Regions from separate parts of the Arthrobacter sp. zg-Y1171 genome, predicted to be linked through region 2. Evidence: predicted binding sites of a transcription regulator. Region 2 holds the regulator's gene; each other region holds the start of a gene.
The links. The regulator HrcA, encoded in region 2, represses chaperone genes, less so after heat shock. The targets are predictions, from matches to a motif close to TTNGCACTCGNNNNNNNCGAGTGCNAA.
Positions count from the first base shown of each region.

Region 1: groES (co-chaperone GroES) is a predicted target of HrcA. The motif match lies at 5,741-5,767, and genes of this name have one in related genera.
Region 3: groL (chaperonin GroEL) is a predicted target of HrcA. The motif match lies at 8,818-8,844, and genes of this name have one in related genera.

Region 1 covers NZ_CP104264.1:2,581,696-2,592,436, reverse strand. Annotated here, with positions in the region: gene N2L00_RS12125 (MalY/PatB family protein) at 1-172, shown strand, start outside; gene N2L00_RS12120 (hypothetical protein) at 216-620, shown strand; gene N2L00_RS12115 (hypothetical protein) at 630-932, opposite strand; gene N2L00_RS12110 (DUF3482 domain-containing protein) at 1,165-1,530, shown strand; gene N2L00_RS12105 (ABC transporter ATP-binding protein) at 1,720-2,478, opposite strand; gene N2L00_RS12100 (iron chelate uptake ABC transporter family permease subunit) at 2,516-3,532, opposite strand; gene N2L00_RS12095 (ABC transporter permease) at 3,525-4,565, opposite strand; gene N2L00_RS12090 (siderophore ABC transporter substrate-binding protein) at 4,633-5,574, opposite strand; gene groES (co-chaperone GroES) at 5,908-6,204, shown strand; gene groL (chaperonin GroEL) at 6,281-7,891, shown strand; gene guaB (IMP dehydrogenase) at 8,105-9,622, shown strand; gene N2L00_RS12070 (GuaB3 family IMP dehydrogenase-related protein) at 9,762-10,741, shown strand, end outside.
Region 2 covers NZ_CP104264.1:1,879,744-1,889,130, reverse strand. Annotated here, with positions in the region: gene lepA (translation elongation factor 4) at 1-1,149, shown strand, start outside; gene hemW (radical SAM family heme chaperone HemW) at 1,146-2,378, shown strand; gene N2L00_RS08815 (DUF4870 domain-containing protein) at 2,409-2,837, opposite strand; gene N2L00_RS08810 (DUF3097 family protein) at 2,955-3,803, opposite strand; gene hrcA (heat-inducible transcriptional repressor HrcA) at 4,046-5,059, shown strand; gene dnaJ (molecular chaperone DnaJ) at 5,165-6,304, shown strand; gene N2L00_RS08795 (16S rRNA (uracil(1498)-N(3))-methyltransferase) at 6,306-7,073, shown strand; gene N2L00_RS08790 (GerMN domain-containing protein) at 7,087-8,058, opposite strand; gene N2L00_RS08785 (PhoH family protein) at 8,417-9,387, shown strand, end outside.
Region 3 covers NZ_CP104264.1:527,809-538,549, forward strand. Annotated here, with positions in the region: gene N2L00_RS02555 (CHAD domain-containing protein) at 1-559, shown strand, start outside; gene N2L00_RS02560 (MFS transporter) at 573-2,138, shown strand; gene N2L00_RS02565 (peptidoglycan bridge formation glycyltransferase FemA/FemB family protein) at 2,268-3,341, shown strand; gene N2L00_RS02570 (threonine/serine exporter ThrE family protein) at 3,849-5,351, shown strand; gene N2L00_RS02575 (siderophore-interacting protein) at 5,416-6,279, opposite strand; gene N2L00_RS02580 (uracil-DNA glycosylase) at 6,340-7,119, opposite strand; gene N2L00_RS02585 (DUF3263 domain-containing protein) at 7,241-7,549, shown strand; gene N2L00_RS02590 (LytR C-terminal domain-containing protein) at 7,617-8,240, shown strand; gene N2L00_RS02595 (cold-shock protein) at 8,442-8,645, shown strand; gene groL (chaperonin GroEL) at 9,002-10,639, shown strand.

The sequences.
Region 1 (10,741 bases), 700 kb from region 2:
GGTGGCCCTGCAACGGGCGCGGGTGGCGCTGGAACCGGGGCCGCGGTTCGGCCAGCAGGGCGCCGGATTTGTCCGGTTGAACTTCGCCTGCTCCCCGGAGGTGCTGACCGAGGCCGTAGGGCGGCTCGCGGAAGCGGCTGGTCAGGCAGGACAGCGGAATACCTTAGGCTGACTCGCGTGCGTACTTGTGCCTCACTGCCGTTAAAACACATCGAGTGGGTGCCGAATATATGAGCGCCAATACTCTCGTGGCATTGATCCTGATTCCAATGGGCATCATTCTTATGGTTTGCGGTCTGCTCGTTTACAACGGCAGGTTCCGCCACTACCGGACCGGTCTCAACATTGTGATGTCCGGGGAACCGGCGCTTGCCACGACCTACCTTGGTGCGGCTTTTATCCTGATGCCGCTGACGCAGTTCGCCATGGACGGCGGCCTCAACGCGCTGGTGACCATGTTCTTGATCCTTCTGATGTTCATCGCTGGTTTTTTGGGGCTCCTGGGCAGCTTCTGGATGCCGCCCTTCCTGCAGCCGCAGTGGATCCGAGAGGAAAAGAGGGCCGCACGGCGTCGGCGCAGGGAAGAAGCTGCCCTGCGTGGCAGTGGAGGCGGTCGGTAACCGGCGGGGCTAGGCAGCGGGGGTGAGAATGCTTAACTGGCGCGGAGCAAACGTTTCCTGCACCGGCCCGCCGGTCAGCAGCGGCAGCGCACCCGTCTCCGAGCTGTGCGACAGTGCCGCCAGCGCTCCATCCGTTGCGGTCGCTTTCTGAAGGTCCAAAACCACGAACAGGCCGGGAAGGGCAGCGTTGGCACGTCTGGCCAGCACGTACAGGACCCTGCAGTTCTGCTCGGTGACCCGCCCATGCACCTCAAGGCACGCCTGACGCGCGTCCAGATCAAGCCGGACAGCTACGCGCAGTTTGGGCTCCATGGCAAGTCCTTCCCTAGAGACCGGTATGTGGGTCTCTCAACGTAGGAGAACCCTCCGGCAGGGCGCAACGGGGCCGAACCATATTGACTGCGTCCGCAACGCACTTCGGACCCGCTTTGTTTTCCGCCGGCCCCCGCCGTCCATGGGTAGTTCTCCCCATGGGCGCAATGTTCCATTTCTTGTACCTTAGGGTGCAGCAGTCTTAGGCATTACGGGATAACGGAATCCCGGCATGGACCCTGATGAACTGGACAAACGCGCGGACGCGATGGGTGCCGTAAAAGGCGGCACCAAGGTGGGAATCGACCTGGCCGCGGCAGGGACCGGCGCAATGATCGGGACAGCAATAGGCGGACCGGTGGGGACCGTAGCAGGCGCCGCTATCGGCATCGGCATCTCGGTTGTCACCTCGGTCGAATTCGATTTCCTGGGCGGCAAATCAGTTAAGGATGCTCTGGCAGACCTAGCCATGACCGGGGTGGATGATTTCATGGAGTCGGACCTCATGAAATCAGACGCAGGCAAGGCTGCACGCAAGGCAGCGGATAGTGTCGCGGAAGCTGCAGGGGATTGTTGGAATAAGCTTTTCGGCAAATAACCGGTAGTTTGTGATCGGCGCCACTCCGGCAAATCCGTGCGACCAGATCCACGTGGCAGGTTGCCGCGCCGCGAGTCAGGGGGAAGCAATGGAAACAGAAACGAATTACTGGGCGCTTTTTGCCATCGTTTTCCCATGGGGTCTTCTCCTTTTCATCGCGCTGCTGCCGGAAGTTCCCGGCTTCAACGGCTAGGCGAAATAGACGCCGATCCGGTTTCCGTCGATCTCCTCGATCCGGATATCGATTTCATAGATATCCCTCAACACGTCCGGCTGCATGATGGCCGACGGCGGTCCCTGGTGGATCAGCCGGCCGTCGCACATGGCAATGATGTCGTCCGAGTAGCAGGAGGCAAAGTTGATGTCGTGGATGACCAGTACCACGGTCTTCCCGAAGTCGTCCGTGAGCCGGCGCAGCAGCCGCATCATTTCCACGGAGTGTTTCATGTCCAGGTTGTTCAGCGGCTCATCCAGGAGCAGGTAGTCCGTGTCCTGCGCCAGCACCATGGCAATGAACGCCCGCTGCCGCTGCCCGCCGGAGAGCTCGTCCACAAACCGGTCCGCCAGCGCCGTCAGGTCCAGGTACGCCATTGCCTGCTCGATGTGGACCTTGTCTTCGGGTCCCGGCCGGCCGCCGTTGTGGGGGTAGCGGCCGAAGCCCACCAGGTCCCGAACGGTCAGGCGGACGGTGAGCTGGTTGTCCTGGCGCAGGATCGCCATTTTCCGGGCGAGGTCCCGGCCGGGGGTGGAAACGACGTCGAGCCCGTCCACGGCAACCGTGCCGGAATCCATGGGCAGCAGCCGGCTGATCATGGAGAGCAGCGTGGATTTGCCCGCACCGTTGGGCCCGATGATCGAGGTGATGCCGCCTTCCTTGATCTCGCAGCTCACCCCGTCCACGACGACGGTGGAGGAGTAGCGCTTGGTGACGCCGTTGACGGAGATCATGAACAGGGGCCTTTCGGGCGGTGCAGGGGGAGGAAGGTCATTTCACGTTTCCCCTCAGGAGCAGGATGAGGAACACGATGCCGCCCACGAACTCGATGACGATACTCAGCGCAGTGTCGAAGGCGAAGATCCGCTCCAGCACCAGCTGGCCGCCCACCAGGGCGATGATTCCCAGCAGAACGGCAATCGGCAGCACCGAGGCATGCCGGAACTTCGCGCAGAGCTGGTAGGCCAGGGACGCAATGAGGAGCCCGAAGAAGGTCACCGGCCCGACCAGGGCCGTGGACACCGCGACGAGCACCGAGCAGATGATCAGCGTGGCGGTGACCGCCCGCTTATGGTCCACCCCCAGGTTCACCGCGGTCTCGCGGCCCAGGGCCAGGACATCGAAGGAGTGGCGCATCCGCCAGGCGACGGCACTGACAAGCGCGACGGCGGCGGCGGAGTAGCCCAGCAGGGCGGCGTCGACATTGTTGAAACTGGCAAAGAACAGGTCCTGCAGGATGATGAATTCGCTCGGGTCGATCAGCCGCTGCAGCAGCGAGGAGAAGCCGCGGAACATGGTGCCGAAGACAATTCCGACCAGCAGCATCAAGTGCAGGGATTTCCCGCCGCCGGTGAAAAGCCACCGGTACAGCAGGAACGAGAACCCGACCATCAGCAGCACTTCGAGGCAGAAGCGGATCGGCGCGCCCAGGGACAGCAGGGCACCGCCGCCCAAGGCAAACACCAGGACCGTCTGGATCAGCACATAGAGGGCATCGAAGCCCATGATCGAAGGGGTGAGGATCCGGTTGGCGGTGACGGTCTGGAACAGGACGGTGGAAATCCCGACGGCGTAGGCCACCAGGATCATGGAGCCCACCTTGATCGCGCGGCGCGGCAGGGCGTAGCCCAGGTTTCCGCGCAGCTCAATGGTCATGAACACCGCAACCAGTGCCGCCGCGACCAGGCCCAGGGCGATGATCCAGAAGCGGGCGGGAACGGTCCGGACGGGACGCCGGCGGTGCTCGGTAAGCGCTGCGGGCAGTGCGCTGGTGGATGGATCAGGCATGGGAACCGCGCTTGCGTAGGAGGAGGTACAGGAAGATGACGCTGCCTACGGCGGAAACCACTACGCCCACCGGGATTTCATACGGGTAGCGGATGGTGCGTCCGATGATGTCGCAGAGCAGGACGAAGCCCGCTCCGAAGACGGCGACCCAGGGCACCGCGCGGCGGACGTTGTCACCGATCAGCAGGGACACCAGGTTGGGCACGATCAGGCCCAGGAACGGAATGGAGCCGACGCTGACCACCACCACGGCGCTGATGAGCGAGACGATCACCAGTCCGAGCGCCATGACCCGGTTGTAGTTCAGGCCGAGGTTGGTGGTGAAGTCCTGCCCCATGCCTGCAACGGTGAAACGGTCCGCGGCCAGGTAGCCGATCAGGGTCAGGGCGCCGACAATCCAGAGCAGTTCGTAGCGGCCGCGCAGGACGCCGGAGAAGTCGCCGATCATCCAGCTGTTCAGCGTCTGGAGGAGGTCGGTGCGGTAGGCGAAGAAAGTGGTGACGGCGGAAATCACGCCGCCGAGCATGATGCCCACCAGGGGCACGATCAGTGTGTTGCGCAGCGGGATCCGGCGCAGGATGAGCAGGAAGAGTGCGGTTCCTGCAGCGGCGAAGACCGAAGCCGTGGACATCTTCAGGAACATGGAGGCGCCCGGCAGCAGCACGGTCACCGCCAGGATCCCCAGTTGGGCCGACTCCACGGTGCCGACGGTGGAGGGTTCCACGAACTTGTTCCGGGCCATCAGCTGCATGATCAGTCCGGCCACGCTCAGGGCCATGCCCGCCAGGACAATACTCAGCGTGCGGGGGAGCTGGCTGACCCAGAACAGCATGTGCGTGGTGGGATCCCCGGACAGCAGCGAGGCGAGCGAAAGGTCACCGACGCCGACGAAAAGGCTTACGGCCGCCAGCAGAACCACAACGCAGACCCCCAGGACCAGTGCGGCGGTTGAACGCACGAAGCGCCGCCGTTCCGGGGGAGCGGCGGCGGACGCGGGGGCCGGTTTATTCGCCGGCACGGCGGGGGCAGTCATATATCGGTATCCAGTTCCTCCGTGGCCCGGCACGGCCGGTGCCGGGCCACGGAGCGCAGAGGGGCGGCTAGAGAGCGTCGTGGACGGTGTTAACCATGGTGTCCACGTTGTTCAGGCCGTATCCGACCAGGTACCAGCTGGCGGAATCCAGCATGGTGATGTTTCCGTTCCGGGCAGCCTTGGTGCTCTTGACCAGCTCATTGTCGAGCACGGCGGAGGCGGCTTCGCCGGAGGTGCCGACGGCTACGTCGCGGTCAATGACGAACAGGTGGTCAGGATCGGTATCCGCAATGTAGTTAAAGGAAACGGATTCGCCGTGCTTACCCTCGCCCTGAACCTCGGCGGCCGGTTCCAGGCCCAGGACGTCGTGGATGATGCCGAAGCGCGAGCCTGCGCCGTAGGCGGTCATTTCCCCGCCGCTGGTCATAACGATCAAGCCGTTGCCGGCGTCGGCGGCCAGTTCCTTGGTGTCTTCGACCTTGCCTTCCAGGGCGCCCAGCTTCTCTTCAACCAGGTCTTCCTTCTCGAAGATCGTGCCGAGGGTCCGGGTGTTTTCCTTGAAGGAGTTCCAGGAATCGGCGTTATCGACGCTGAGGTCGACGGTGGGGGCAATCTTGCTCAACTCTTCGTAAGAATCGGCAACCCGGCCGGAAATGATGATCAGGTCCGGAGCGCCGGCGTTGATCGCTTCGAAGTCGGGCTCTTTCATGCTGCCGATCTTGGTGATCTCTTCGGCGCCGTACTGGGAGAGGCTCTCCGGGAAGTTGGCGGCAGGCACGCCGTCGACGTCAATGTCGAGGGCATCCATCGTATCGAGGGCGCCGAGGTCGAAGGTGTACACGATCTCCGGGTTCACCGGAACTTCGGTGCTTCCCTGGGCGTGCTCGACCGTCACGGTTGAGCCCTGCGCGGACTCGACGTCCGCATCTGCTGCTTCAGTGGAGCAGGCGCTGAGCGCGAGGAGGGACACAAGGGCGGTTCCGGCCAACAGGCGGGACTTCGTGATCATGGGGGCTCCGGTGAGAGTCGATGTGCCTATCCGGGGATTAGGTCACAGAAATGTTTTCTAATGATGCGCAGATGAAAACTATCCCGGTTAGGACAACCTAAGCAAATCCCCTTCTTCATTTACCTGCCCGCCGGTACGGGGGAGAGGGGCGGACAGGCGGCGCGCGCTGGCACTCACCTTGACCGAGTGCTAACCGTTGCATAAAGTCTGAGTTAGCACTCCGAACGTGAGGGTGCTAACTCCCGAAGGGAAAGCGCGAACCGGCACCGCGACGACGGCCAGCGCCAGACCAACGGCCCCATTCCGTTAGAAACTACGCAAAGGAGAGCCCGAGTGTCGGTCTCTATTAAGCCCCTTGAGGATCGTATTGTTGTCCGCCCCCTCGAAGCCGAGCAGACCACTGCTTCCGGCCTCGTTATCCCGGACACTGCAAAGGAAAAGCCCCAGGAGGGTGAAGTAGTTGCAGTTGGACCCGGCCGCGTTGATGACAACGGCAACCGCATCCCGGTTGACGTTGCCGAAGGCGACGTAGTCATTTACTCCAAGTACGGCGGAACCGAAGTCAAGCACGGCGGCCAGGAATACCTGGTGCTGTCCGCCCGCGACGTGCTGGCCGTCGTCGTAAAGTAGTTCCCCTGGAAAACCCCGGCCACGATTCTGGCCGGGGTTTTCTGATGCAGATGTAGTTGTCGGAAAGGACACACACATGGCAAAGCAGTTGGAGTTCAATGACTCCGCCCGCCGCTCGCTCGAAGCAGGCGTCGATAAGCTCGCCAACACGGTCAAGGTGACCCTCGGCCCGCGCGGCCGCAACGTCGTCCTGGCCAAGACCTGGGGCGCTCCCACCATCACCAACGACGGCGTTACGATTGCCCGCGAAATTGAGCTGGACGACCCGTACGAGAACCTCGGTGCACAGCTGGCCAAGGAAGTAGCCACCAAGACCAACGATGTTGCCGGCGACGGCACCACCACGGCCACCGTGCTGGCACAGGCCCTGGTCAAGGAAGGCCTGCGCAACGTTGCCGCCGGTGCTGCCCCCGGGCAGCTCAAGCGCGGCATCGAGGTGTCCGTTGACGCGGTAGCCAAGCGCCTGCTGGAGAACGCCAAGGAAGTTGAAGGCAACCAGGTTGCCCACGTTGCGGCCATCTCCGCGCAGAGCACCGAGATCGGCGAGCTGCTGGCCCAGGCCTTCGACACTGTCGGCAAGGACGGCGTCATCACGATCGAGGAATCCTCCTCGACGCAGACCGAGCTGGCCATCACCGAGGGCATGCAGTTCGACAAGGGCTACCTCTCGCCGTACTTCGTGACCGACCCGGAGCGCCAGGAAGCCGTCCTCGAAGATGCGCTGATCCTGATCAACTCCGGCAAGATCTCCTCCGTCGCCGAGTTCCTGCCGCTGCTGGAAAAGGCGCTGCAGACCTCCAAGCCGCTGTTCATCATCGCCGAAGACGTAGACGGGGAAGCCCTGTCCACCCTGGTGGTCAACAAGATCCGCGGCACCCTGAACGTCGTCGCCGTCAAGGCTCCGGGCTTCGGTGACCGCCGCAAGGCAATGATGCAGGACATCGCGACCCTCACCGGCGCCCAGGTAGTCAGCCCCGACCTCGGCCTGAAGCTGGACCAGGTTGGCCTTGAGGTGTTGGGCTCCGCCCGCCGCATCACGGTTACCAAGGACAACACCACGATTGTTGACGGCACCGGCTCCGAAGCCGACGTCGCCGACCGCGTGGCACAGATCCGTGCCGAGATCGAGCGCACCGATTCGGACTGGGACCGCGAGAAGCTGCAGGAACGCCTCGCCAAGCTGTCCGGCGGCATCGGCGTCATCCGCGTCGGTGCAGCCACCGAGGTGGAGCTGAAGGAAAAGAAGCACCGCATCGAAGATGCCGTTTCCTCCACCCGTGCCGCACTCGAAGAGGGCATTGTGGCCGGCGGCGGTTCCGCACTGGTCCACGCTGCCCGCGCACTGGACACCGATCCGGAGGTGACGAAGCTGCAGGGCGACGCCGCCACCGCCGTCGGCCTGGTCCGCCGTGCACTGGCGCAGCCGCTGCGCTGGATCGCCGAGAACGCCGGTTCCGAAGGCATGGTCGTCGTTGCCAAGGTGGGCGAGCTGGAAATCAACAACGGCTTCAACGCCGCCACCGGTGAATACGAAGACCTGATTGCCGCCGGCATCATCGACCCGGTCAAGGTCACCCGCTCGGCCCTGCGCAACGCCGCCTCGATCGCTTCGCTGGTGCTCACCACCGAAGCCCTCGTGGTGGAGAAGCCTGCCGAAGAGGACAACGACCACGGTCACCAGCACTAATCAGCCCTGATCCGCGCCTTACGTGCGGAAATCGGCCCAGGCCCCGCCCCCGGAACACGTTTCCGGGGGCGGGGTCTCGCTGTTTTCCGTGGCATCCCTCACAGGCAGCAGATACGTTCGGGACGGAATAGGGGCGGGACCGCTTTCGTTTTACGATAGGTACAGGCTAAATCGGGCCTTTTCCTTCCTCTCATCCCCGAAAGAGGCGCAGCTTTGAGTCAGCAGTACCCAGAACACGATCCGTTCGGCTTCGTCGGCCTGACCTACGACGACGTCCTCCTGCTGCCCGGCCCGACGGATGTAATTCCCTCTGAAGCCGACACCAGCTCCCGGCTGTCCAAGCGGATCACCGTGCAGACTCCGCTGCTTTCCGCCGCGATGGACACGGTCACCGAATCCCGCATGGCCATCGCGATGGCCCGGCAGGGCGGCCTCGGCGTGATCCACCGGAACCTTTCCATTGCCGACCAGGCGGAACACGTCGACCGGGTCAAGCGCAGCGAATCCGGCATGATCACCAACCCGGTGACGATTTCCCCCGACGCCACCCTGCAGGAACTCGACGACCTCTGTGCGCATTTCCGTGTTTCGGGCCTGCCGGTGGTGGATACCGAAAACACCCTGCTGGGCATTGTCACCAACCGCGACACCCGCTTCATTCCGCGTGCCGACTATCCGAGCCGCAAGGTCGAAGAAGTCATGACGCGCATGCCGCTCATCACCGGCCGGGTGGGCATCAGCGCCGCAGAGACAATGGAGCTGCTGGGCAAGAACCGGATCGAGAAGCTGCCGCTGGTGGACGACGCCGGCAAGCTGCAGGGATTGATCACGGTCAAGGACTTCGACAAGGCCGAGCAGTACCCGCTGGCCACCAAGGATGACGAGGGCCGCCTGCGCGTCGGTGCTGCCATCGGCTTCTTCGGCGACGGCTACGAGCGTGCCATGTCCATGGTCGAGGCCGGCGTCGACATCCTCGTGGTGGACACCGCCAACGGCCACAGTGCAGGCGTGCTGGAAATGATTGCCCGCCTCAAGAAGGACCCGGCTGCCGCGCACGTGGACATCATCGGCGGCCAGGCAGCCACCCGTGAAGGCGCCCAGGCCCTGATCGACGCCGGTGCCGACGCCGTCAAGGTAGGCGTGGGGCCGGGTTCCATCTGCACCACCCGCGTAGTTGCCGGAGTGGGCGTCCCGCAGATCACCGCCATTTACGAAGCTTCCAAGGCCGCCATTCCGGCGGGCGTCCCGCTGATCGCCGACGGCGGCCTGCAGTACTCGGGCGACATCGGCAAGGCCATCGTGGCCGGCGCCGACACCGTAATGCTGGGCGGCCTGCTGGCCGGCTCCGCGGAAAGCCCGGGCGACCTGGTCTTCGTCAACGGCAAGCAGTTCAAGTCCTACCGCGGCATGGGTTCGCTCGGGGCCATGCAGTCCCGGGGCAAGAACACCTCCTACTCCAAGGACCGCTACTTCCAGGCCGACGTCCCCAGCGACGAAAAGCTGATTCCGGAAGGCATCGAAGGCCAGGTGCCCTACCGCGGACCGCTTTCCGCCGTGGCGCACCAGCTGGTCGGCGGCCTGCGCCAGACCATGTTCTACACGGGTGCACGCACCATTGAAGAGCTGAAGGCCAAGGGCAAGTTTGTCCGGATCACCCCGGCCGGGCTGAAGGAATCCCACCCGCACGACATCATGATGACGGCCGAGGCGCCGAACTACGGGCGCCGCTGACCCGTCCTCCCTGCCAAGGGCAGCCCCTGCGCACTGCGCTGGAGCTGCCCTTGGGCTTTAAGGGCTTGTTCTGCACTCACGGCGGCCCGTTGCCGGCAGCTTTCGGGCCGACGCCGCGCACTGGGATAACCTAGGGAGCGTGAGTAACGAGATAGAAATTGGCCGTGGCAAGCATGGGCGCAGAGCCTACTCCCTGGATGACGTGGCGATTGTGCCCTCGCGGCGCACCCGCGATCCCCAGGATGTTTCCATCAACTGGCAGATCGATGCCTACCAGTTCGAGATGCCGGTCATCGGCGCCCCGATGGACTCGGTGATGTCTCCGGCATCAGCCATTGCCCTCGGCAGGCTCGGCGGCCTCGGCGTGCTGAACCTTGAGGGCCTGTGGACCCGGTACGAGAATCCGGAACCGCTGCTGGACGAAATCGCCGCCCTCAGCAGCGACAACTTCAACCCCGCCGCCACCCGCCGCCTGCAGGAAATCTACAACGCACCGATCCAGGCCGAACTGATCAGCTCGCGCCTGGCCGAAATGCGCGACGCCGGCGTGACTGTTGCCGGCTCGCTCACCCCGCAGCGCACCCAGGAGTTCTACAAGACCGTCCTCGCCGCGGGCGTCGACGTCTTCGTCATCCGCGGCACCACCGTTTCCGCCGAGCACGTGTCCAAGACCGTGGAACCGCTGAACCTGAAGCAGTTCATCTACGAACTCGATGTTCCGGTGATCGTGGGCGGAGCCGCCGGCTACACCCCGGCCCTGCACCTGATGCGTACCGGCGCGGCCGGCGTCCTCGTCGGGTTCGGCGGCGGCGCGACCACCACCACCCGGCGTGCGCTGGGCATCCACGCGCCCATGGCCACGGCCATCTCCGATATAGCCGAGGCGCGCCGGGACTACATGGACGAGTCCGGCGGACGGTACGTGCACGTGATCGCCGACGGCGGCATGGGCACCAGCGGCGACATCATCAAGGCGTTCGCGATGGGCGCCGACGCCGTGATGCTCGGTTCCGCGCTGGCCCGTGCCGAAGAGGCACCGGGCCACGGCTGGCACTGGGGGCAGGAAGCACACCACAGCGAGCTGCCGCGCGGCGACAGGGTCCGCTTGGACACCGTGGG
Region 2 (9,387 bases):
CGCATCCAGATGATGTCCACCCGGGCCAGCCATGAGCTCCTCGAAATCGGTGTGAGCTCGCCGGAACCCACCCCGTCCAAGGGCCTGGGCGTGGGTGAGGTGGGGTACCTCATCACCGGCGTGAAGGATGTACGCCTGTCCAAGGTGGGCGACACCGTCACCAACCTGGCCAAGCCGGCCGAGAAGTCACTCGAGGGCTACGCCGATCCCAAACCCATGGTGTTCTCCGGGCTGTACCCCATCGACGGCGCCGACTACCCGGTGCTCCGCGAAGCGCTGGAAAAGCTGATGCTCAACGATGCCGCGCTGGTATACGAACCCGAGACGTCCGCGGCGCTGGGCTTCGGCTTCCGGGTGGGCTTCCTGGGCCTGCTGCACCTGGAAATCACCCGTGAACGCCTCGAGCGCGAGTACAACCTGGACCTGATCTCCACTGCCCCCAACGTGGAGTACGAGGTGACGCTCGAGGACAAAAAGGTGGTCACCGTGACCAACCCCAGCGAGTACCCCGAAGGCAAGATCAAAGAGGTCCGCGAGCCGATGGTCTCGGCCACGATCCTGGCGCCGAATGAATTTGTCGGCGCCATCATGGAGCTGTGCCAGTCCCGCCGCGGCGTTCTGGGCGGCATGGACTATCTCTCCGAGGACCGGGTGGAAATCCGGTACCGCCTGCCGCTGGCCGAAATCGTTTTCGACTTCTTCGACATCCTCAAGTCAAAGACCCGCGGCTACGCCTCCCTCGATTGGAAGGCCGACGGCGAACAGGTCGCCGACCTGGTCAAGGTGGACATCCTGCTTCAGGGCGAACAGGTTGACGCCTTCAGCTCCATCACGCACAAGGACAAGGCCTACGCCTACGGCGTTATGATGACCGGCAAGCTGCGTGAGCTGATCCCGCGGCAGCAGTTCGAAGTGCCCATCCAGGCAGCCATCGGCTCCCGCATCATCGCCCGCGAATCCATCCGCGCCATCCGCAAGGACGTGCTTGCCAAGTGCTACGGCGGCGACATCAGCCGTAAGCGCAAGCTGCTGGAAAAGCAGAAGGAAGGCAAGAAGCGCATGAAGATGGTGGGCCGCGTGGAAGTTCCCCAGGAAGCCTTCGTGGCTGCGCTTTCCTCCGACGAGTCCAAGGACAAATCCAAGAAGTGACACCCAGTGCACTGCCCCTCGGAGACCCGGCACCTGCCGACGGTCTCCTCCCCGCACAGGCCGCGGACGGAGCAGCGGAGCGGAACTTCGGACTGTACGTCCACATTCCGTTCTGCTCCGTCCGCTGCGGCTACTGCGATTTCAACACGTATACGGCCACCGAGCTGGGCGGCGGTGCGTCGCAGGCTGCCTACGGCGGCACGGCGGCCCGCGAGGTGGTCTTTGCCGCTGACGCCCTGCGGCGTTCGGGCCTGCCGGAGCGCCGGATGGGCACCGTCTTCTTCGGCGGCGGCACTCCCACGCTGCTCCCGGCGGAGGACCTCGCGCTGATCCTCCGCACCGCCGTCGACCAGTGGGGCCTGGCGCCCGGCGCCGAAGTCACCACCGAAGCGAACCCGGACTCCGTCACGCCGCAGTCCCTGCAGCTGCTTGCCGACGCCGGCTTCACCCGGGTTTCCTTCGGCATGCAGTCCGCCGTGCCGCACGTGCTGGCAGTGCTGGACCGCACGCACACGCCGTCGAGGGTTCCGCAGGCCGTGCAGTGGGCGCGCGACGCCGGCCTGCACGTGAGCGTGGACCTCATCTATGGAACTCCCGGGGAGTCCATGGCCGACTGGAAGCACTCGCTCGAAGAGGCACTGAGCTACGAGCCTGACCATATCTCCGCCTACGCGCTCATCATCGAAGAAGGGACCAAGCTCGCCGCCCGGATGCGCCGCGGCGAGGTCCCGCCCATCGACGACGACGACCACGCCGACAAATACGTGCTGGCGGATGAAATGATGACCGCCGCCGGACTGAACTGGTACGAGGTCAGCAACTGGGCGCGGACCCCCGAGGACCAGTGCCGGCACAACCTGGCCTACTGGCGCAGTGATGACTGGTGGGGCGTCGGCCCGGGTGCCCATTCACACGCCGGCGGCGTGCGCTGGTGGAATGCCAAGCATCCCACCGCCTATGCCCAGCGGATCGGCGCGGGGGAGTCGCCCGCCGTCGGACGCGAGACCCTGGACGCCGATACCCGGTACATGGAAGACGTTATGCTGCGGACCCGGCTCGCTGAAGGCCTGGCACTGGACCGGCTGCGTGAGCCCGGCAGGCTGGCCGTGGCGGGACTCATGGCCGACGGCCTTGTGGATCCGCGCGCTGCGCTGACCGGCAAGGTGATCCTCACGCCGCGGGGCCGGCTGCTGGCCGACGCAGTGGTCCGGCGGCTGCTGCCGGACTGAGTTCCCCGGCAGCGGTCCCGCCCTGCGGCGCTACTTGATGCGGCGCAGGTTGAGCGGGTAGCGGTACGGCCGGCCGCGGTTGCACTCGATGCCTGCGATCACCGAGGACACAGCCACGTAGACCCAGATCATGGCATTGAGCACGGCGAAGAAGCCGCCGATCTCGGGAATGAAGGACAACGCCCAGACGGTCAGGGCAGCAATGCTGGGCGGAAGCGTGAAGTTCAGGGCTTCCTTGGATTCCTGGGCAGTGAACGGACCGCGGTCGCGGAACACCAGGTAGATGATCAGCGACGGAACAAAAGCGAGGATGCCGCCGAAGTGCGCCAGAGTTGCCCACTGCCGGTCTTCGGACGCGGTCAGCGGCAGTGCGTTGGCCGGAGCCCCCTGGTAAACAGGACGCTGCGCTCCGCCGTGTTCTTCCGGTCGGGGGCGGTGGTTCTGGCGTGTGTTGGACACGGCGTATTTTCCTTTTGGCTCATGGTGACACAGGGTCGGTCCACTACTACGTATTCCTCAAGAGTACTGGCTCGCACGCTTCCTCACGGAAAGGAAAGAGGCAGTGCGATGCGCGTCTCACCCGGGAACGGTCAGGAAATCGATGACTTCCTCCACTCGTCCGAGCAGTGACGGTTCCAGATCCGCATAGCTGTTCACCTGCCCCAGCAGCTTCTTCCAGCCCATTGCGACGTCGGTATGGTCGCGGTGCGGCCAGCCCAGTCCCTGCAGGATGCCGGTTTTCCAGTCCAGGTGACGGGGGACCACGGGCCAGGCGGTACGCCCGATCACGGACGGCTTGATGGCCTGCCAGACGTCCACGTACGGATGCCCGACAATCAAGACATTGCCCGGCGCGCCGGGGGAGGTCATCGCCTCGGCGGCAATGCGCGATTCCTTGGAGCCCGGAACCAGGTGATCCACCAGTATGCCCAGCCTGCGCCCCGGGCCCGGGGAAAACTCCCGGACCGCGGAGTACAGGTCGTCGACGCCGTGGAGGGGCTCGACGACGATTCCCTCCACCCGCAGGTCATCGCCCCATACCTTCTCCACCAGTTCGGCGTCGTGCTTGCCCTCCACCCAGATGCGGCTGGCCCGGGCGGTGCGGGCGCGCTGGTTGGCGACGCGGACCGAGCCGGACGCCGTCCGGGCCGGACCTGCCTTGGCCGCCGCCGCAGCCGCGGGCACAACTTCCACCGGCTCGCCCTCGAGCAGGAAGCCGAAGCCCAGTTCGAAGGATTTCTTTTTCCCGCGCCGGTCTTCCAGCACCATCAGGTGCAGTCCGCCGGATTTCTCCACGCGCACCACCGCACCAACCCAGCCCGAGGCAACGTCCTCAAGGACCAGGCCGGTTTCGGCGCCGACTTTGCGCAGGACGGTCCGGGCCGGCGCGGTGATGTCCTGCGGACCCCAGGAAAAGCTGGACACGGAAGTTGCCTCACTTACGGTTCTGATCGGGCGGAAACCGCAGCAGGCCGCGGGTTCCTCAATGCTAGCAACGCTGCCGATCCGTACTAGACTTGGCACTTGAACACTGTGAGTGCTAAACGTCCGGTGCTCTGCCCATAGGTCACCACACAGGTCACCACACGGATCACCACGCAAGTAAGAATGCCGAGCAACCGCCGAGCAACCGCCGATCAACCGCCGATCAACAGGGAGGGAAATCCATGAGTGAGCCACGCCGACTCGAGGTCCTCCGCGCCATTGTTGAGGACTACGTCCATTCGCGGGAGCCCGTGGGATCCAAGGCACTTGTGGAACGGCATCACCTGGGTGTTTCCTCGGCCACCATCCGAAATGACATGGCCGCCCTTGAGGAAGAGGGGCTGATCACCGCCCCGCACACGTCCGCCGGGCGCATCCCCACCGACAAGGGCTACCGCCTGTTCGTCGACCGGATTTCCGACGTCAAGCCGCTCTCCGCTCCCGAACGCCGCGCCATCCAGTCGCTGCTGGAAGAAGCCGACGACCTCGACGATGTGATGGACCGTACCGTCAGGCTGCTGTCGCAGCTGACCAACCAGGTGGCCGTGGTGCAGTACCCGCATCTGGGCAATGCCAAGGTCCGGCACATTGAATTTGTCCTGCTGGCTCCGGCGCAGGTGCTGGTAGTGCTCATCTCGACCACGGGGCGGGTGGAGCAGCGCGTCATTACCGTTCCGCAGCCGGTGACGGAGCCGGACCTGGGCGACCTGCGCCAGCACTTCCTGTCCGCGTTGGCAGGCACGCCGCTGAGTAGCATCACGAGCCAGCTGGCCAATGCCCTTGCCACGGTGCCGGCCGAACGCAGGCGCGTGGGCAACTCCCTGGGGCACTGCCTGGAGCAGCTGGCCGGCATCAACCGCGAGGACCGCATGGTGATGGCAGGGACAGCCAACCTGGCCCGCTCCACTGTAGACTTCCCGCTGACTATCGGTCCCGTGCTCGAAGCGCTCGAGGAGCAAGTGGTGATGCTGCGGCTGCTGTCGGAGATGGAACAGGATGCCCGCGGCGTTGCCGTCCGGATCGGCCGGGAGAATCCGTACGGCGGATTGTCGGAAGCCTCGGTGGTGGCTACGGGATACGGTCCCGACGCCACCGCGAAGGTCGGCATTCTCGGTCCCACGCGGATGGACTATCCCACCACCATGGCAGCGGTGCGAGCCGTGGCCAGGTACCTGTCCCGAATACTGAACAACTAACGCGGTCCCCAGCAGTTACGGACCCGCCTGCCGGGGAACCGGCGGGAACCCAACCTCCGTCTTCAAAGTTTGAAGGCACGCAATACAGGAAAGCGATGTGCACGAGTGAGCGATCACTACCAGGTTCTGGGTGTCGGACGAGACGCCACCGGTGAAGAAATCAAGAAGGCGTACCGGAAGCTAGCCCGCAAGCTGCACCCGGACGTCAACAATGCTCCGGGCGCCTCGGACGAGTTCAAAGCCGTATCGCACGCCTACGAGGTTCTTTCCGATCCGGAAAAACGGCGGATCTACGACACCACGGGCAACGAGAACGGCAACGACAACGGCTTCGGAGGCGGCGGTTTCGGCGCCCAGGGGTTCGGTTTCCAGGACATCTTCGACACCTTCTTCGGCGGCGGCGCCCCGGGCGGAGGACGCGGACCGGCCTCACGCAGCCGCCGCGGACAGGACGCCCTGATCAACGTCCGGATCGACCTCAAGGATGCCGTCTTCGGCACCAACAAGAAGATCGACGTCGACACTGCAGTCGTCTGCCCCACCTGCGACGGTTCCTGCTGCCAGCCCGGCACCTCTCCGCGCACCTGCGACATCTGCCACGGCACCGGTCAGGTCCAGCGGGCGGTCCGCTCGATCCTGGGCCAGGTCATGACCTCGGCACCCTGCGGCACCTGCAACGGCTTCGGCACCGTCATCCCGGACCCCTGCCACGAGTGCTCCGGCGAGGGCCGTGTCCGCAACCGGCGTACCCTGACCATCAAGATCCCGGCCGGCGTCGCCACCGGTACCCGGATCCAGCTCGGCGGGCAGGGTGAAGCCGGGATGGCCGGCGGCCCCGCCGGCGATCTGTACGTGGAGATCCGGGTCAACAATGACCCGACGTTCCTCCGTGACGGCGACGACCTGCACGCCACACTCACCATCCCCATGACTGCCGCAGCGCTGGGAACCACCGTGGCACTGGAGACCTTCGACGGCGAACGCGAAATCACCGTCAAGCCCGGCACGCAGTCCGGCGAGGTGTCCGTCCTCAACGACCTGGGCGTCACGCACCTGCGCGGCCACGGCCGCGGCGATCTTCGGGTGCACCTGCACGTGGAGACCCCGCAGAAGCTGGACTCCGAGCAGGAGGAACTGCTCCGCCGCCTCGCCAAGCTGCGCGGCGAGGAATACAGCGAGGGAAAGCTCAATAGCTCAGGTAACGGCGTTTTCGCCAAGCTGCGGGACCGTCTGGGCAACCTCTGAGATGACCAACCCGATTTTCTTCGGTGACCCGGCGCAGGTGGCGGCGGCCGGGCCCGGAGACATCTTCCGTCTCGAGGGCCCGGAAGCTCGGCACGCTGTATCTGTGAAGCGCCTCGGAGCCGGTGAAAGCGTGGACGTGGTCGACGGCGCCGGCCGCCGGCTCACCGGCACGGTAACGGAAACCGGTGCGTCGCTTCTGGAACTGCGGGTGTCAGGTGTCATCGACGAACCGGTCGAGCCCGAACGGTTCTTCCTGGTCCAGGCGCTGGCCAAGGGGGACCGGGACGAGCAGGCAGTGGAAGCCGCGACCGAGCTGGGTGTGGACACGGTGATCCCGTGGCAATCCGACCGCAGCATTGTCCGGTGGCGCGCCGAGAAGGCGGTTAAGGGACAGGCCAAATGGCAGGCCCTGACCTTTGCCGCTGCCAAGCAGTCCCGCCGTTCCCGCATCCCTGCGGTGGAGCCCGCGCTGGACAGCCGTGCCCTGCCGGCCAGGCTGGCGGAACTTGACCTCGTCCTTGTCCTCCATGAGGAGGCCGACGTGCCGCTGGCGGATGCGGTGCGTGACCTTGGCAGGCGCGGTCCCGACGAGGCCTCCGCCTCCATTGCGGTAGTCGTGGGTCCGGAAGGCGGCATCAGCCCCGCCGAGCTGGAAGCGCTGCGCGGTGCCGGAGCGGTCGCCGTCCGGCTCGGACCGCATGTGCTGCGTTCCTCCACTGCAGGTCCGGCGGCGCTGGCCGTGCTGAATTCGCTGCTCGGCCGCTGGTAGGAAGACCACCGGGCTAGCCCTCCGGATCCTCCCGGGAAGCAGACACCGTAATGCGCTTGGAATCCCCGGCGGTTTCCTGCCCGCTGTAGAAGACCCGGAGGCTGTATTCGCCCGGGGCGAGGGAAGCTGTGAAGCTGAATTCGCCCGTCTTGCCGGGCGCCTTGTCCAGTTGCACGCTGCCGGAAGCCGCAGCCCCGGCCGACGGCCTGCCGTCCACTATGGGTTCGGCCCGCCAGAGCAGTTCAACCGTCTGCGCCACCGCAGTCCCGCTGACCTCGACCTCGGTGCCCCGGATCTGCGATTCCTGCGGATCAATCACCCAGATCGGTGCCACCAGCGCGGGATCCCTGTGCAGCGGCTCCTCCAGGGTCACATGGCCGAACGCGCGGTACCCCTCCTTGCCGTCCACCAGGATCGCCACGCTGCTTTCCTGCCCTACGGTGGTCAACCCCGCGTTGGCTGCTGCTGCCGTGGCGGTGTAGACCAGCTGCTGCACTGCACGGTGGGCCATGCCCGAGTCGAGGGAGCCCTTGAACGCGTCCGAGGAGATGTCCACGGTAATGACGTTCTTGCTGGAAATGGATGCGGTGACGCTGTCCGCCGCGTGCCAGGGAGTGAAGTAGTCCTGGTCCAGCGGTTGGGCCGCCGTCATGGCCTGGACTGCCTCGCCGATGGGATCACCGGTGTTGTCCGAGGAGAGGAACTCACGGTAAAGACTGACCGTCGAGTCGTTCCGTCCCAGCCAGTACACCGGCATGAGCGTTCCGGCGGAACTGGCCTCCGCCGGCGGGGAGACCGTCATTGGAGCAGCAGCGGAGGCGTCTGAGCCGTCGAAGGACGACGGCATCGTGATGGTGGGATTCTCGGCTAAGACGCCGCATCCACCCAGCCCCAGCGCAGCCGCGGCCAACAGGGAACCGGCCAGGAAATACCGCTGGCGAAGCCCTCGGAGACAGGACGTTGCGTCGTTGGATCCGGCGTCCATCTATCCTCCTCTGGGGTAACTCGAAAACGTACGTCTTCAACCTTTGCACATGCTTTGGGGCCTTCCCGTGCCGGGGACGGGCCAGCGCCCGGACTGAAACACGATTGAGACATCACCGTTGCGGGGCCGAGACAAAAACCCGATGCCGGTCGGTTCGCCGGGGAGCACATCAAGTAAGATTTAGGTAGCGTGCGGTGCGCGGCGCGTCGTCCGGGACCCGAGGAAATAATCGTCTGTACCAGGGCGTTTACTTTCCCGGGACGGATGGCCGGACCGGCCGCCACCACCGTAAAAAGTTCGAAGAACTTTAAAACCAGACTCTATAAGGGGCGATGAAAGGCCTGAAAGGGCCGTCTATATGACCGAATCTTCAACGGAAATCGGCACCATTCGGCTGGACAACCAGACAATAGTCTTTGACTCGACGGAACACATGGTCCAGTCACTGGGTGCCAATGATGAGGCGCTCAGGATCATTGAGACGGCAAATCCCGAGGTAAGCCTGATGGTGCGCGGCAACGAACTGTCCGTGTCCGGCCCCGCTGCAGAGGTCGAACAGACCGTACGCCTGGTCAACGAAGTCCGCGTACTGGCCCGCCACCAGACCCGCGTCACGCCGCAGGTTCTCGAACAGCTGATCAGCATGCTCAAGGACCAGAGCACCCACCGCCCGGCCGATGTCCTGACGCAGAACATCCTCTCCACCCGGGGAAAGACCATTCGGCCCAAGACCCTGAACCAAAAGAACTACGTGGATGCGATTGACCGCAACACGGTGGTTTTCGGCATCGGTCCTGCGGGCACCGGCAAGACGTACCTGGCGATGGCCAAGGCAGTGCAGGCCCTGCAGCAAAAAGAGGTCAACCGGATCATCCTCACCCGTCCGGCAGTGGAAGCGGGGGAGCGGCTCGGCTTCCTTCCGGGGACGCTGAGCGACAAGATCGACCCGTACCTGCGGCCGCTCTACGACGCCCTGCACGACATGATGGACCCCGAATCGATTCCCCGCCTGATGGCGGCCGGCACCATCGAGGTGGCGCCCCTGGCCTACATGCGCGGCCGGACGCTCAATGACGCGTTCATCATCCTCGATGAAGCCCAGAACACCACGCCCGAGCAGATGAAGATGTTCCTTACCCGTCTCGGCTTCGGCTCGAAGATGGTCGTCACCGGCGACGTTACCCAAGTGGACCTGCCCGGCGGCACCGCCTCCGGCCTGCGGATTGTCCACGACATCCTGGGCGGCATCGACGACGTCGCATTCTCGGAACTGCAGGCAGTGGACGTTGTCCGGCACCGCCTGGTCAGTGACATTGTCACGGCCTACAG
Region 3 (10,741 bases), 1.4 Mb from region 2:
GGTTGCCGCCCGCGTGGATGAGGAACTGCTCCATGACTATCGGCAGGCCTACGGGCACGTCCGCGAAGCACTGCACTCCCAGCGGTACTTCCAGGCATTGGACGGACTCGAAGCGCTGCTGGACCGCCCGTTCTGGACGGAAACAGCGAGGAAGCCGGCCGGTCCGGCCGCTGCCCGCATCGTCCGGCGGGACCGGAAAAGGCTGCACCGCCGGGTACGGGCCACACGGACATTGGCGGGCGAAGACTACGCGGAAGCGCTCCATGACGCGCGCAAGGATGCAAAACAGCTCCGCTACGCAGCCGAGGTCTGGGCACCCGTCCAGCCGAAGGAAGCGAAGGAAATGGTGGACGCCGCCGAGCATGTGCAGAAAGTCCTCGGTGAGTACCAGGACAGCGTGGTGACGCAGGCCTATCTGCGGCGGATGGGGGCAACAGCGTTGGCCGCCGGTGAGAACGGCTTTACCTACGGGCGGCTGCACGCCTTGGAACAGGCCTCTGCCCAATCGGCCCGGGAGCGCTTTGCCCGTGCGTGGAAAGGCTTCCCGTCCAGCCCCTGAGGGAGTGAATCGAATGGAATCGCCCTGGGCGCCGCTGCGCCGGCGGATGTTCCTCATTCTGTGGCTTGCCCAGTTGGGATCCAATATCGGCACCTGGATGCAGACCGTCGGGGCCCAGTGGTTCCTGGTGGAATCCAGCAAAAACCCCGCCCTTGTATCCCTGGTCCAGACTGCCAACCTCGCACCTTCCCTTCTGCTGGGCCTTATCGCAGGGGTCCTGGCGGACGCCTTCAACCGGCGCCGGCTGATCCTGGGCGCCAACATCTTCGCCGCCGGCGCTGCCACCGTGCTGACGGTCGTGGCCGCGATGGGCCTGCTGGACCCGGATTCGCTGTTGCTCTACACCTTCCTCATCGGCTGCGGCATGGCGCTGAGCGCCCCCGCCTGGCAGGCCATCACCCCTGCACTGGTGCCCCGGGAAGAGATCCAGGCGGCTGCGGCGCTCGGCAGCGTGGCGATGAACACGGCCCGTGCCGTTGGTCCCGCGATTGCCGGTCTGCTGGTGGCCCTGACCGGTCCAGCCTTTGTGTTCGGCTTGAACGCACTGTCCTTCGTGGGCACGGCCATTGCCATCTACAGTTGGCGGGCTCCCCAGCGGGATCCCGTCGAACGGGAACACGTGGGGGAGGCGCTCGCCGCAGGTATCCGCTACATCCGTGCTGCACCGCTCATCCGCCGGATTCTCCTACGGTCCGGTCTGTTCATTTTCCCCGCCAGCGCCCTCTATGCGCTGCTGCCCGTTGCCGCCAACGGCCATCTCGGCCTGGGGTCGGCAGGATACGGGCTGCTCCTCGGGGCGCTGGGTATCGGTGCCGTGCTGGGTGTCCTGTTCCTGCCGCGGCTCCGGACCGTCCTGAAGGACAACACACTGCTGGGCATCAGTGCCGTGGTCTTCGCGGCCGGGGCCTTCGCCTCGGGCTACCTGCCCGCGTGGGCCGTTGCCGTGCTGTTGGTCTTCGCGGGGTTCGCCTGGATCTCCACGTTCTCCACCTTGAACGCCGCAATGCAACTGACCCTGCCCGAATGGGTGCGTGCCCGCGGCCTGTCTGTGTATCTGATGGTCGCCTCCGGCACGCAGGCCGTGGGCGCCGTTTTCTGGGGATCGGGTGCCACCGGAGCCGGCTACGCTCCTACCCTGGCTTTTGCCGCCGGCGTGCTGTTGTTGGCCGGGGCCAGCGTCCTGGTGCTTCCGTTGCTGCCGGGCACCGGACGCCTGGACCGCAGCGTAGCCGGCACGGAACTGCAGCTTCCTGCCGGCCAGGAACCGGATCCCGGCGCCGGACCGGTGACGGTCCTGATCTCCTATGAGGTGCCTGCGGACCTCAATGACGAGTTCGTGGCGGCTATGCAGTCGGTCCGGCTGTCGCGCATGCGCACCGGCGCCACGGACTGGGAGCTGGTGCACTCGGTCACTGACCAGGACCAGTTCCGGGAGATCTACGATGTGCCCACCTGGCGGGAGTACCTGCGGCAGGAACAGACGCGGACCACGGGGGAGGACCGCCGGATCATCCAGGCTGCATGGGACCTGGCCGAAGTGGAACCGCGGGTCCGCTGGTTCCTTCCTGCGTCCACTTGAGCGTTCGGCCCGGCGGCAGTGCAACGGATAGACTGGGACCCGGTTCGAAGGCCGTTTCCGCGGCGGGCCGGCGCGTTGGTAACGATGCGCTGAAAACGATGCAGTGAACAAACCATTAGTTGAGGTATTTTGCGAGATTTTAGTGCACGCCTGGCCACTGCCGAGGAGATCGCCAACTGGGACAAGCACGTGCTGGCCAACCCCGGCGGCGGCAATGTCCTTCAGTCAGCGTCCTTCGCGGAAGTGAAGTCCCACCACGGCTGGAATCCCGTCTACCTGGCCTTCACCGGACCCGATTACGTGACCTACACGTTGGCGATCGAGAAGAAGGTCCCGGCCCTCGGCAGCCTCTGGTACCTCATCAAGGGTCCCGACGTCGCCGCACCCGAAGATGTGCCGCTGGTGGTGAACGCGCTGGCACGGTTCATCAAGGAGACCCGCCGCAAGGTTTTCGCGATCAAGGTTGAGCCGGACATCGTGGACAGCGAAGAGGTCCAGGCCCTGTTCACGGGGGCCGGATTCATCAAGACCTTCAACCTGCAGCCCAACGACTCCACTGCCCTGCTGGACACTACGCCGGACGAGGAGCAGCTGCTCAAGAACCTCTCCTCCCGGGGCCGGAACGCGGTCCGCCGGGCGATCCGCGAAGGCGCGGATGTCCGCCGGGTCGAGCCGACCGAAGAGAACATGCGGATCATGTACCGCCTGATGGCCCACATCGAGGACCGCTCTGCGGCGCGGCTGCGCTCCTACGAGTACTACCACCGGTTCTGGTCCAACTTCGTTGCTGCCGGGCAGGGACGCTTCTACTTCGCATTCGAGGACGGGGAACCCACTGTGGGTGCCTTCGTGATTGCCTACGGCAACAAGGGCACCTACAAGGACGGCGGGTCCAAGCCGCGGCGCTCCCAGTACGGGGATTCGCACCTGGTCCAGTGGACCGCGATCACCGAACTCAAGAAGGAGTGCGGCATTGTCCAGTACGACTTCTGCGGCACACCGCCGAGCAACCAGCTCAAGGACAAGAGCCACCCGCATCACGGGCTGGGTCTGTTCAAGACCAGTTTCTCCAAGACGGTCACGGATTTTGTCGGTTGCTACGACTTCATTGTGGATCCGATCCGCTATCGCATCTGGAACACCATCGGCGAACGCGTGGCGCGGCAGATTTACTGGCGCCGCCACCAGCAGCCGTTCTACTAAGCAGCAGTTCCACCAGGCAATAACCCGGGCGGGTCCCGGAACAGGCGAAAGGGTGAATCCTTGGAGAACACAGCCGATCCGGGTGGGCGCAAGCCCGGATCGAATCCGGATTCGGCACTGAATCCGGACCCGGTTGCGGGGCCCATTCCGTTGATCAGCATGCCGGCGCGCCGGCGGGCGGAGCCAGCAAAGGCGCAGCCGGAGAGCCCTGAACCCGGGAAGGTGCGGCCGGGGAACCCTCAGCCCGGCAGCGCCCAGGCAGGGAAGCCACAGGCCCAGAGGGCAAAGTCCGGCAAGGGACCCCGGCCGGGGCAAGGCGCGGCCGGGCGGCCTTCGCGGCAGGCTGCCAAGACGCCGGCCCCGCCGTCGAAGGCTCCGGGGCAGCCGGCCACCGGCATGGACATGCCCACCGCTGCCCTGCGCAGCACCCGGCCCAAGCCGCCTCCTCCCACCACGTCGGTAATCCGCCCGGGTGGCTCCAAGGTGCTTCGGCCGCCGACGGGCCGCATGCGGACGACGGCCGACCCTCGCGAGAAACGGCCTGCCCGTACGCGCAAAACCGTTCCACCGGGAACGGTGCCGCTGGCCTCGACCGCCGTCCGCGCCGACCGCTCATCCGCTGCGGCGCGGCGCATGCTGCGCAAGCTGGTCCAAGGGGAGAATCCGCCCACCCAGGCCATGTCCATTGTGGAACGGCTGGCCGGCAGCCCCTATGCCAATCCGCTCGTGCGCACCGCCGGGCCGGACGCGAATGCCCGCAAGACCCTGGACCTGGCCCTCGGCATGGCCGAATCCATGTTCCGCTACGGTGCCGGCGCGCTGGAGGTGGAAACCGCCATCATTGCCGTGACCGCCGCATTCGGGCTGGAAAGCATCGAAGTGGACATCACCAACCAGTCGGTGCTGCTCAACTACTCTCCGAAGGACCAGACCCCCATCACGGTGATGCGCGTGGTCCGTTCCTGGACGAACAACTATGCCGGGCTTGGCCTGGTCCACCAGCTGGTCACCGACATCATCGACGGGGGGCTCTCCCGCGCCGAGGCGGCCAACCGGCTCAACGAGATCACGCACCAGCCCAAGCCTTTCCCGCGCTGGGCCGTGACGGTATCCGCCGGGGTGTTCGCAGCCGCCATCGTCGGGTTTATCGGCGGCGGCCCGCTCGCGTCACTGGTGGGATTCGCCGGAACGGTGATGGTCAGCCTGCTCCAGCGCGTGCTGGGCAGGTGGCGGGTCCCGGACTTCTTCACGACGGCGGCCAGCGGCTTTGTGGTCACGGCCATGGCCATGCTGTTCTGGTCCATGGAGGTGCCCATTTCCCCGGGCATCGTCGTTGCCGGCGGCATCCTGGTTATGCTGCCCACCGGCCGTCTGGTCTCGGCCGTGCAGGATGCGATCAACGGATTCCCGGTCACGGCGTCCGGCCGGTTCCTGTCCGCGTTCCTGACCTTCGGCGCACTGGTGGCCGGCATCGCCGTCGCGCTCGTGCTGGGTGCCCTGATGGGAATGGGCCGGCTGAACGTTACCGATGTGGCCTCGTCACAGTATTCCTTCGCCGTGACCCTGCTGCTGCTGGCTATTGCGCTGGGAGCCATCTGCATTGTCGAACAGTCCCCGCGCCGGCTGGTGTTGCCCACGGTGCTGATCGGCACTGCCGGTTTCCTGGTGTACCAGCTGGTGGAGGCAGGCGGCATGGGGCCGCGCCTTACCCCGGCGGTGGCCGCCATCTTCATCGGCATGGTGGCCCGCATTGTCGCCCTGCGGATGGGTGCCCCGCAGCTGATCGTGGCGGTGCCGGCCGTTCTGTTCCTGTTCCCGGGGCTGGCGATCTTCCGGTCCATGTACGGCCTGAGCATCGGCACCGACGAGATGTACCAGGGTGTGGTGGGCCTGTTTGACGCGCTCACCGTCATTCTGGCCATCTCCGGCGGCGTGGTGCTCGGCGATAACCTGGGCCGGCCCTTCACCCGCAACCTCAACGGCAACGACCGGCGTAACCGGCGGCGTTAGCAGCACCAAAAAAGACAAGAGCCCGGCCCGCTGCTGCAGCGGGCCGGGCTCCTTGCCGTCCGGGCTAGAGAATCTTGCCGACCGGCGTGCGCTTTTCGGCCTGGAAGACGTCTTCGGTGCGTCCCGCAGCCCAGTAGCCGGAAAGGGAGACCTGCCTGCGCTCCAGTCCACGGTGGCTGAACATGACATCGCGCAGGGACTTCATTGCCTCCCGCTCGCCGTGTGCAAAGACCTGCACGGTTCCATCCCGCCAAGGCGTCGCCGAAACGGCGTCGGTCAACATCCGGCTGCGCCCCGCGGGGACGTCCCCGCGGTACAGCCAGGTCAGCTCCACTCCCGCAGGCTTCGGCACCGGCTGGCGGTCGGCGGGGCCGGCGACTTCGATGAATGCCTGCCCGACGGCGTCCTGCGGCAGCGCGCGGAGCACGGTGGCAGCTGCGGGGAGGGCTGACTCATCGACAGCCAGCAGGTACCAGTCGGCGCCGGGATCGGGGTTGAAGGCGCCCCCGGGGCCGGAGAAGGTCAAGGGTTCCCCCGGCTCTGCCGAGGCCGCCCACGGCCCGGCCAGGCCTTCATCTCCGTGAACAACGAAGTCGATGCTGATTTCGCGTGCTTCAAGATCCACGTCCCGGACCGTGTAGGTGCGGGACACCGGCCAGTGCTCCCGTTCGCTCCGCGCCCGAATGGTGTCCAGGTCCTCGGTACCGTCAATCGGGCGGCCCTGCGGGCCAAACCAGATCTTGCAGTAGGCATCGGCGCAGCTGTTGGGCTGGAACTTGTCGAAACCGGGTCCGCCGGCAACCACCCGGACCATATGCTCACTGATCTGCTCGCGGCGGAGAACCTCAAGGGTCAGCAGGGGGCGCTGGCGGCGGGGAGCTGGAGACTCCGGCTCCTGCGGGCGCGGGGAAGTCATTGGGTCGGGCATGGGTGTCTCCTAGGAAAGGGCCTGTAACTACCGTATCGCGCCGCCCTTACCGCGCCGCCCTTACCGCTCCCCGCGAAGCCGCCAGTCCACGGGGTCGGCGCCCTGCTGCGCCAGCAGTTCGTTAACCCGGCTGAACGGTCGGGAACCGAAGAACCCGCGTGAGGCCGACAGGGGACTGGGGTGCGCGGATTCGACGGTCGGCGCACCGCCGAGGAACGGGACAATGCCCTGGGCATCGCGTCCCCACAGGACGGCAACCAGGGGAACGCGCGTGCCGTCCGGGCGGCGGCGGGCAGCCAGTGCGCGCACGGCGAGCTCAGTGATTTCCTCCCATCCCCGCTTCCGGTGTGAGCCTGCTTCCCCGGCACGTACCGTGAGTACGCGGTTCATCAGGACCACCCCCTGATCCGCCCAGGCGCTGAGGTCTCCGGAGGGGGAGGGGGTGATTCCCAGATCGGCGTTGAGCTCGGTAAAGATGTTGTTCAGGCTTCGGGGAAGCGGACGTACGCCCTTCCCTACGGAGAAGGAGAGGCCTACGGCATGCCCGGGGGTGGGGTACGGATCCTGGCCTACGATCAGCACGCGGGCACTGGCCAGCGGACGTTGGAAGACGCGCAGGATGTTGCCGGGTGCGGGCAGGATGCGCTGACCGGCGCGGCGCTCCGCGTCCAGCTCGGCGGCTATTTCTTCAAGGCGCGTCTTCACCGGGGAGAGCACATGGGCCCAATCGGGAGCCATGAGGTCCTCAAGGCGTGTGGGTGCAGCGAAAGGAAAAGGGGTGTTTTCCCCCGGTGCGGCTTCGCCGGTGTAGGAAAAAAGCTGGGGTTCGTCAGTGCTCACTGGTCCATTTTGTCACCGGTGCGTTTGCGGTGCCTTGCCGACGACTGCCGTAAATGACAAGCCTGTTATTCCCAATTAGCATGGGCGGTAGATATATACAGGGATCTTTTTGGGAGTGAATGTGGCGGAATCGGCCGAAGCCGAGCGGTTTTCCCTCGATGACGCAGTGGACCCGGACAGCCCGTTGGGTGCCCAGGAACAGCAGATGCTCGCGTTGGAACGGGCGTGGTGGAAATACGCCGGTGCCAAGGAACAGGCCATCAAGGACCTCTTCGGGATGTCGGCCACGAGGTACTACCAGGTCCTGAACGCCCTGATTGATACCGAGGAAGCCCTCGCCCATGATCCGATGCTGGTCAAACGATTGCGTAGACTACGTACGACCCGCCAGCGTGCCCGTACCGCCCGCCGCCTGGGCACAGGCGTCTAGCGCCGGTTCCCTCCAATGTTGGCCGCCCAGTACGCGGCGCCATCAGAACAAGGATTGAAACTCCACAATGAGCCAATACCCTCGGGATGAGTTCGACAAGGTCCCCGAAACGTCCGCGCGGCAGGGCGTGCACCGCGAACGCCTCATTCCCTCGCGTTCCAACGGGCTGGGGCTGCTGATCACCGTGGGTGTGCTCGCTCTGCTAATCGGCTTGGCAGCCTACTTTGTCCTGCCGCGGCTGGGCATCGGGTCCGGTTCCGCTGGTCCGTCCCCGGAAGCACAGGCTTCGGCCCCTGCTTCCGCGTCCGCCTCAGCTGCAGCCACACCGACTCCCGAGGCGAAGGCCGAGGATGCCTCACCGAGTCCTGCTCCGGCATCCACTCCAACGCCCACTCCAACGCCGACGCCGACTGCGCCCGCGATTGACCGTACCCAGCCGGTTGCAGTGTTCAACGCCAGCGGCGTGACCGGACTTGGTGCAGGCGTTTCCGGACGGATGTCCGCTGCAGGATGGGCAGTTGGAACGGTGGCCAACTGGGCCGGTGCGCCCCAGCAGGGATCCGGCGTCTACTACAGCTCACCGGAGCTGGCTGCCAATGCGCAGGAAATCGGTGCGCAGCTGGGCATTCCCGCGTTGGAAACACCCGGCTTCACCAGCGTCACCGTGATCCTGGGCCCCGGATACCGGTAAACGGGGCGTTCGGGTTAAAAGACCATAACGTTATCAACACGCCTGTATGTGATCGGGATCACCGTAGTTAGAGTGATGCCAGCCGGTTTGCGCTGCTGACCTCGGCCTCCCTCGGGAACCGACAGAGGGACGGATCCGGCGCCTCCGGCGTCCAAGCATGCCGCCGGAGGGCGGCATCGGAATCTAGGTTGGAGAAAGATCATGGCGCAGGGGATCGTCAAGTGGTTCAACGGCGAAAAAGGGTACGGCTTTATTACCCTCGACGAAGCCGAAACGGATGTGTTCGTCCACTGGTCCGCCATCCAGGCATCGGGTTACCGGACGCTGGAAGAAGGACAACGGGTGGAGTTCGAAATCGGCCAGGGCCAGAAGGGTCCGCAGGCCGAGGAAGTCCGCGCAGTGTAGGCCACTCCAAGTAACACCCTCCCGGCTTGGGGACGGGATCGGCAGCGGCGGAGCTTCGGCTCTGCCGCTGCTTTTGCATTCGCCCGCCGGCTGCGGTCGGGAACGAATGTGAACCGGGTGGCATGTCGGCGTGATCGCTTGCACTCAGTGTGTGGGAGTGCTAATTATTGACTTAGCACTCTTGCCGGATGACTGCTAAATGTCCGACGGTGTTGAGTGAACAAGCAACCCACTGGGGTGAGGAACGAGGAGCGCGTAAAGAGATCGCGCGAGCCGATCCGTCCGTCGCGGGCACCCCAGCCAGGAATGCAACATTTTGCTCCAAGCATGACTGTTCCGGAAGGACGATAGCCGTTATGGCCAAGATCATTGCATTTGAAGAAGAGGCACGCCGCGGCCTCGAGCGCGGGTTGAACATCCTCGCCGACGCCGTCAAGGTGACCCTCGGCCCGCGTGGCCGCAACGTGGTCCTCGAAAAGAAGTGGGGCGCCCCCACGATCACCAATGACGGCGTTTCCATCGCCAAGGAGATCGAGCTGGACGATCCCTACGAGAAGATCGGCGCAGAGCTGGTCAAGGAAGTTGCCAAGAAGACTGACGATGTTGCCGGTGACGGCACCACCACGGCAACTGTCCTCGCCCAGGCACTGGTCCGGGAAGGCCTGCGCAACGTTGCCGCCGGCGCCGATCCGCTGAGCCTGAAGCGCGGCATCGAGAAGGCTGTTGCCGCCGTTACCGCCGAACTGATTGCATCTGCCAAGGAGATCGAAACCAAGGAGCAGATCGCCGCTACGGCTTCCATCTCCGCCGGTGACCAGCAGATCGGCGACCTGATTGCCGAAGCACTGGACAAGGTGGGCAAGGAAGGCGTCATCACGGTCGAGGAGTCCAACACCTTCGGCCTGGAACTGGAACTCACCGAAGGCATGCGCTTCGACAAGGGTTACATCTCCGGTTACTTCGTCACCGACGCCGAGCGCCAGGAAACGGTCCTTGAGGATCCGTACATCCTGATCGTCAACTCGAAGATCTCCAACGTCAAGGATCTCGTTGCCGTCCTCGAGAAGGTCATGCAGTCCGGCAAGCCGCTGCTGATCATCGCCGAAGATGTTGAGGGCGAAGCCCTGGCAACCCTGGTGGTCAACAAGATCCGCGGCACCTTCAAGTCCGTAGCCGTCAAGGCACCGGGCTTCGGCGACCGCCGCAAGGCACAGCTGGCCGACATTGCCATCCTCACCGGTGGCCAGGTCATCGCCGAAGAGGTTGGCCTGAAGCTGGAAAACGCCACGCTGGACCTGCTGGGCAAGGCACGCAAGGTTGTCGTCACCAAGGACGAGACCACCATCGTGGAAGGCGCAGGCGACGCTGAAGAGATCGCCGGCCGCGTCAACCAGATCCGTGCCGAAATCGAGAACTCCGATTCGGATTACGACCGCGAGAAGCTGCAGGAACGCCTGGCCAAGCTGGCCGGCGGTGTTGCAGTCATCAAGGCCGGTGCGGCAACCGAGGTTGAGCTGAAGGAACGCAAGCACCGCATTGAGGACGCTGTCCGCAACGCAAAGGCTGCCGTTGAAGAAGGCATCGTTGCCGGTGGCGGCGTGGCCCTCATCCAGGCCGGCCTCAAGGCCTTCGCCAACCTGTCCCTCGAGGGCGACGAAGCAACGGGCGCCAACATCGTCCGCGTTGCCATCGACGCTCCGCTGAAGCAGATCGCCTTCAACGCCGGCATGGAGCCGGGCGTTGTTGTGGACAAGGTCCGCGGCCTGCCCGAAGGCTTCGGCCTGAACGCAGCAACCGGCGAGTACGAAGACCTGCTGGCTGCCGGCATCAACGACCCGGTAAAGGTAACGCGCTCTGCCCTGCAGAACGCAGCTTCCATCGCCGGCCTGTTCCTGACCACCGAAGCAGTGGTTGCGGACAAGCCGGAGAAGTCGGCCCCCGCTATGGGCGGCGCTGACGAGATGGCAGGCATGGGCGGCATGGGCGGCTTCTAAGCCCCCCGCAGCTCCTGCCTAAAGCGTAAGTAAGAAGCGCGGCACCCGGACCGGGTGCCGCGCTTCTTGCATTTAAGGGCGTACCGCCCTGCCAAGCGCCGG